2 regions of the Pseudomonas sp. DP-17 genome follow, and region 2 is predicted to be linked to the other one. Evidence: predicted binding sites of a transcription regulator. Region 2 holds the regulator's gene; the other holds the start of a gene.
What was found. The regulator sigma-54, encoded in region 2, starts transcription at its own class of promoters, with help from an activator protein. The targets are predictions, from matches to a motif close to ANTGGCATNNANNTTGCTNT.

Region 1: a site for sigma-54 is predicted at 1,907-1,926, ahead of glnA (glutamate--ammonia ligase). Genes of this name have one in related genera too.

Annotation. Positions count from the first base shown of each region.
Region 1 covers NZ_JAKSXG010000017.1:103,193-106,608, forward strand. Annotated here, with positions in the region: gene typA (translational GTPase TypA) at 1-67, opposite strand, end outside; gene thiI (tRNA uracil 4-sulfurtransferase ThiI) at 238-1,692, opposite strand; gene glnA (glutamate--ammonia ligase) at 2,024-3,416, shown strand, end outside.
Region 2 covers NZ_JAKSXG010000016.1:84,956-88,371, reverse strand. Annotated here, with positions in the region: gene ptsN (PTS IIA-like nitrogen regulatory protein PtsN) at 1-388, opposite strand, end outside; gene raiA (ribosome-associated translation inhibitor RaiA) at 398-706, opposite strand; gene MJ122_RS25660 (RNA polymerase factor sigma-54) at 785-2,287, opposite strand; gene lptB (LPS export ABC transporter ATP-binding protein) at 2,542-3,267, opposite strand; gene lptA (lipopolysaccharide transport periplasmic protein LptA) at 3,267-3,416, opposite strand, start outside.

The DNA.
Region 1 (3,416 bases), on a different contig from region 2:
CTACGAGGGTGGTCTTGCCATGGTCGACGTGGGCGATGATGGCGATGTTGCGCAGTTTTTCGATCACAGTGTCAGTCTCGATAGTGAATCTTCGGCTGCCGTTTTCGGCAGCGGGGGCCGGGCCGTGGCGCGGCGGTGCAAAAGGTCAGGGCGTGAGCCTACGCACCGAATGTGTCGGGAGGTCGGTGGCGGATACTGCCGCCGAACAGTCCGGGCTGGCGGCGTTGGTCCGCGCCTTTATTGCGGACGGTAAACACGCACATTGGTGTGCCCTTCATTGACCAGGTGGTGGGCGTGCAGGCGACTCATCACGCCCTTGTCGCAATACAGGAGGTACTGGCGGTTGGGGTCCAGTTCCTTGAACTTGCTGTTGATCGCGTAGAACGGCATGGCCAGGACTTCGATGCCTTCGAGGGCCAGCGGTTCATCTTCCTGGGCATCCGGGTGGCGGATGTCCACCACGATCTGGCCGGCCAGCACTTCGTCGACCATTTCCACCGACAGGTCCTTGCCCAGCTCGTCGATCACGCGGTCGACGGTCATCTGGGTGGAACGCTCCAGCGCACGGTCAAGCACGGCCATGTCGAACTTGGTTTCTTCGTGGTCGACGCGGTACGGCTTGGCCTGGGTGGTCGGGTTCACCGAAATCACACCGCAATATTCCGGCATGTGCTTGGCAAACTCGGCGGTGCCGATCTGCGTCGCGGTGTCGATGATGTCCTGCTTGTGGCTGACGATCAGCGGGCGCAGCACCAGGGTGTCGGTCACCCGGTCGATCACCGAGAGGTTCGGCAGGGTCTGGCTGGACACCTGGGAAATCGCCTCGCCGGTCACCAGCGCGTCGATCTCCAGACGCTCGGCCACTCGACTGGCGGCGCGCAGCATCATGCGCTTCAGGGTCACGCCCATGTAGCTGTCGTCGACCTTGGTGAGAATCTCGCCGACCACTTCCTCGAAGGGCACGCTGACGAACAGCACGCGCTGGGAGCTGCCGTACTTCTTCCACAGGTAGTGCGCGACTTCCATCACGCCCAGCTCGTGGGCACGGCCGCCGAGGTTGAAGAACACGAAGTGGCTGATCATGCCGCGGCGCATCATCTGGTAGGCCGCCACGGTGGAGTCGAAGCCGCCGGACATCAGCACCAGCACCTGCTCCAGCGCGCCCAGCGGGTAGCCGCCCAGGCCATCGTGCTGGGCGTGGATCACGTAGAGGCGGTCATGGCGGATTTCCACACGCACTTCCACTTCCGGGTTCTTCAGCGAGACGCCCGCCGCGCCGCAATGCTGGCGCAGGCCACCGCCGACGTAGCGCTCCACATCTATGGAGGTGAAGGGGTGCTTGCCGGCGCGCTTGCAGCGCATGGAGAAGACCTTGCCCGGCAGCTTGTCGCCGAAGTGGGCCTTGCACTTCTCGAGGATGTCGTCGAAATCGCCCAGCGGGTACTCGTGCACTTCCAGGAAGTGGCCGATGCCCGGCGTGCAGGTCAGGCGCTCGATCATCTCGCGCAGGGACCTGGGGTCGGTGACTTTGGTCTCGACCTCGAGGTTGTCCCACTCGCCTTCGACCAGCAGCTCGGGGTCGAGGTCGCGGAGCACCGTGCGAATGTTCTTCGCCAGTTGCCGGATGAAGCGCTTGCGCACCGGCCGGCTCTTGATGGTGATTTCCTGGAAGACCTTGACGATGAGTTTCATGCGGATCGGGCGATTGCCATGGGACTGAAAAAAAGGGGCGGAATTATATCCGAAATTGCTCAAGACTTGAGCAGAAATCGGAGACTTTCTTTTTAGTGCACCAAAATGGACTCGCGCACCACGATCAGGCACCAAAGCAGTGCACCCGTATCGCGCATTTCTCTATAACACCTGCTACAGCCCGTGATTTCAGGGGCCCTGCCCATTTATGGGCACTGGCACGCAACTTGCTCTCTTGTGAGGCAGGTTGCCCTGGCGGAGTATTCCGGCCGGCATCACCCGATACTGGGGCACAAAAAGCTCCCAGCTCTAATCCCTCCTGGAGGACAGCATGTCGTACAAGTCGCAACAACTGATCAAAGATCATGACGTGAAGTGGGTTGACCTGCGCTTCACCGATACCAAAGGCAAGCAGCAGCACGTCACCATGCCCGCCCGCGACGCGCTGGACGACGAGTTCTTCGAAGCCGGCAAGATGTTCGATGGCTCCTCCATCGAAGGCTGGAAGGGCATCGAAGCCTCCGACATGATCCTGCTCCCGGACGACAGCACCGCCGTGCTCGACCCGTTCACCGAAGAGCCGACCCTGATCATCGTTTGCGACATCATCGAGCCGAGCACCATGCAAGGCTACGAGCGCGACCCGCGCAACATCGCCAAGCGCGCCGAGGAATACCTGAAGTCCACCGGTATCGGCGACACCGTATTCGTCGGTCCGGAGCCGGAGTTCTTCATCTTCGACGAAGTGAAGTTCAAGTCCGACATCTCCGGCTCGATGTTCAAGATCTTCTCCGAGCAGGCTTCCTGGAACACCGACGCCGACATCGAGACCGGCAACAAAGGTCACCGTCCGGGCGTCAAGGGCGGCTACTTCCCGGTACCGCCGGTCGATCACGACCACGAAATCCGTACCGCCATGTGCAACGCCCTGGAAGAAATGGGCCTGGTCGTGGAAGTTCACCACCACGAAGTGGCCACCGCTGGCCAGAACGAGATCGGTGTGAAGTTCAACACCCTCGTTGCCAAGGCTGACGAAGTCCAGACCCTGAAGTACTGCGTGCACAACGTTGCCGACGCCTACGGCAAGACCGTGACCTTCATGCCGAAACCGCTGTACGGCGACAACGGCTCGGGCATGCACGTACACATGTCCATCTCCAAGGATGGCAAGAACACCTTCGCTGGCGAAGGCTATGCCGGCCTGTCCGACACCGCCCTGTACTTCATCGGCGGCATCATCAAGCACGGCAAGGCCCTGAACGGCTTCACCAACCCGGCTACCAACTCCTACAAGCGTCTGGTTCCGGGCTTCGAAGCCCCGGTCATGCTGGCCTACTCGGCTCGCAACCGTTCCGCCTCGATCCGTATTCCGTACGTCTCCAGCCCGAAAGCCCGCCGCATCGAAGCGCGCTTCCCGGACCCGGCTGCCAACCCCTACCTGTGCTTCGCCGCTCTGCTGATGGCGGGCCTGGACGGCATCCAGAACAAGATCCACCCCGGCGACGCCGCCGACAAGAACCTGTACGACCTGCCGCCGGAAGAGGCGAAGGAAATCCCGCAGGTTTGCGGCAGCCTGAAAGAGGCGCTGGAAGAACTCGACAAGGGCCGCGCGTTCCTGACCAAGGGCGGCGTGTTCACCGACGAGTTCATCGATGCCTACATCGAGCTGAAGTCGGAAGAAGAAATCAAGGTGCGCACCTTCGTGCACCCGCTGGAATACGACC
Region 2 (3,416 bases):
CGTCGGCGCGGTCGAGCATGGAAGCGATCTGCCGCAGCAGTTCAAGGTGCTCTTCGGTGGCAGCTTCGGGCACCAGCAGCACGAACACCAGGTCGACTGGCGCGCCGTCGAGGGCGTCGAAGTCTACCGGATGGTCAAGGTGCAGGATGGCGCTGATGGGCGATTGGCAGCCTGTGAGGCGGCAGTGCGGAATGGCGATGCCATTGCCGAAGCCGGTGGAGCCCAGGCGTTCCCGGGCCACCAAGCTGTCGAAGATGTCTTGGGAATCGAAACCCGGCAGCTCGCGAGCCACCAGGTTGGCGATTTGTTCGAGGACACGTTTCTTGCTGCCGCCCGGCACGTTCACGAGGGAACGGCCGGGGGTCAGGATTTGCTCAAGTCGGATCATAGAGAGGGGTTAACGAACACCAACACCTTGCTGGCGCTCGAGGTATTTTTCCTTGTGCTTGATCAGTTGGCGGTCGAGCTTGTCGGTGAGCAGGTCGATGGCCGCGTACATGTCTTCATGTTCGGCGCAGGCCACCACTTCGCCCCCGGCGATGTGGAGGGTGGCTTCAATTTTCTGCTTCAGCTTCTCGACCTCCATGATGACCTGAACATTGGTGATCTTGTCGAAGTGGCGCTCCAGTCGGCCGAGTTTCTCGCCGACATAGTCGCGCAGGGCGTCGGTCACATCCAGTTGATGTCCACTGATGTTGACTTGCATACCGCTTTCTCCTTGTTGCCCGTGTGTAAGTGGCAGGTTATGGGGCCTGCCGCCGGAACACCTTGGCGTGGATCAACGTCACACCAGCCGCTTGCGCTCGCTCGAGGGAGAGATTCCTAGGGACTCCCGGTACTTGGCGACGGTACGACGTGCCACTTGAATGCCCTGTGCCTCCAGTAAACCAGCGATCTTGCTGTCACTCAATGGCTTTTTCGGACTTTCCGCCGCGACCAGTTTCTTGATGATGGCGCGGATCGCAGTGGACGAGCACTCACCGCCCTCGGAGGTGCTGACGTGGCTGGAGAAGAAGTATTTCAGCTCGAAGATGCCACGCGGGGTATGCATGAATTTCTGCGTGGTGACGCGGGAGATGGTCGACTCGTGCATGCCCACCGCCTCGGCGATGTCGTGCAGGACCAGCGGTTTCATCGCCTCTTCGCCGTATTCGAGGAAGCCGCGCTGGTGCTCGACGATCTGGGTCGCCACTTTCATCAGCGTCTCGTTGCGACTTTGCAGGCTCTTGATGAACCAGCGCGCCTCCTGCAACTGGTTGCGCATGAAGGTGTTGTCGGCACTGGAATCGGCGCGACGTACCAGGCCTGCGTACTGAGAATTTACGCGCAGGCGCGGCATTGCTTCCTGGTTCAGCTCCACCAGCCAGCGGTCGTTGTGCTTGCGCACGATGACATCCGGTACGACGTATTCGGCTTCGCCGGATTCGATCTGCGAGCCGGGGCGCGGATGCAGCGACTGGATCAGTTCGATGGTCTCGCGCAGCTCGTCTTCCTTGAGCTTCATTCGGCGCATCAGCTGGCTGTAGTCGCGGCTGCCGAGCAGGTCCAGGTGGTCGCTGACCAGACGGATGGCCTCGGCGAGCAGGCAGGTCTTGGTCGGCATCTGGCGCAGTTGCAGCAGCAGGCATTCGCGCAGGTTGCGCGCACCGACGCCGGCAGGTTCAAGCTGCTGCACTCGACGCAGCACGACTTCCACTTCATCCATCTCCACGCCCAGTTCCGGGTCGATGGAGGCGAGAATGTCTTCGAGGGATTCGTCGAGGTAGCCGTCATCGTTGATGCCGTCGATGATGCTCAGGGCGATCAGGCGGTCCGTATCGGACATGGGCGCCAGGTTGAGCTGCCACAGGAGATGGCTCTGCAGGCTTTCGCCAGCGGTGGTGCGGGCAGTGAAGTCCCACTCGTCATCATCATTGCTGGGCAGGCTGCTGGCGCTGGTCTGGTAGATGTCTTCCCAGGCGGTGTCGACCGGCAGCTCGTTGGGGATGCGTTCGGCCCACTGGTCTTCGTCGAGGCTGTCGGCGTTGGGCGTGGTGCTTTCCTGGAAGTTGTCCTGGGAGCTGCTGGCGCTGCCGTTGGCGCCCGACTCGGCGCCGTCGGCCATGGGGTCGCTGTTGTCGTAATCCTCGCCTTCTTCCTGGCGCTCCAGCATGGGGTTGGACTCCAGGGCTTCCTGGATTTCCTGTTGGAGGTCCAGCGTCGAGAGCTGGAGCAGTCGGATGGCCTGTTGCAGCTGCGGAGTCATCGTCAGCTGCTGGCCCATCTTGAGGACTAGCGATGGTTTCATGGCTGGAACTAGGCACCTTGTTCGCTGGCGCAAAACGCGCCATATCCACGACTACGGACGCCGGGGCGCCGCGAGGAAGCAAATTATATGCCTGAGTTTGGACGCTTTGCCTAGGGGCTGTCGACCTTTCGTTACAACCCGGTTGCGGCAGGGAAAGGCAGGCAGCCGGCCAGGCCGCGGAGCGGCCCACAAGCCGCGCCACGCGTGGACGAAAGTGATGGCTGCCGCGCCCAGGCAGGGCGCGGTCCAGGGCCTTACAGGCGGAACTCGTGGCCCAGATAGACTTCCTTCACCAGGTCGTTGGCGAGGATGCTCTCGGCGCTGCCTTCGGCGATCAGCTGACCGTCGTTGACGATGTACGCCGTTTCGCAGATGTCCAGGGTCTCCCGGACGTTGTGGTCGGTGATCAGGACACCGATGCCCTTGGCCTTGAGATGATGGATGATCTGCTTGATATCGCCCACCGAGATCGGGTCTACGCCGGCGAAAGGCTCGTCCAGCAGGATGAATTTCGGCGAACTGGCGAGGGCGCGGGCGATTTCCACGCGGCGGCGCTCACCACCGGACAGACTCATGCCGAGGTTGTCGCGAATATGGTGGATGTGGAACTCCTCGAGCAGGCCCTCCAGGGCTTCCTGGCGACCGGCGCGATCAAGGTCGGCGCGGGTCTCGAGGATGGCGCCGATGTTGTCCGCCACCGACAGCTTGCGGAAGATCGAGGCTTCCTGCGGCAGATAGCCGATGCCGGCTCGCGCGCGGCCATGCATGGGCAGGTGGGTGACGTCCTGCTCGTCGATGCGCACGACGCCCTGATCGGCGCGAACCAGCCCGACGATCATGTAGAAGCAGGTGGTCTTGCCCGCTCCGTTGGGGCCGAGCAGGCCGACGATCTGTCCGCTTTCGATGTTCATGCTGACATCGCGGACGACTTGCCGGCTCTTGTAGCTCTTGGCGAGGTGCTGGGCGGTTAGCGTAGCCATTACTGCGCTTGATCCTGCTTTTTCTTGGGCTGGATGACCATGTCGATACGCGGCCGCGGCGTGGTCACCTGGGAGCCGGTGGCACGGCCTGCGTTGACGATCTGGCGCTGGGTGTCATAGACGATCTTCTCGCCTTCGAAGGTGTTGCC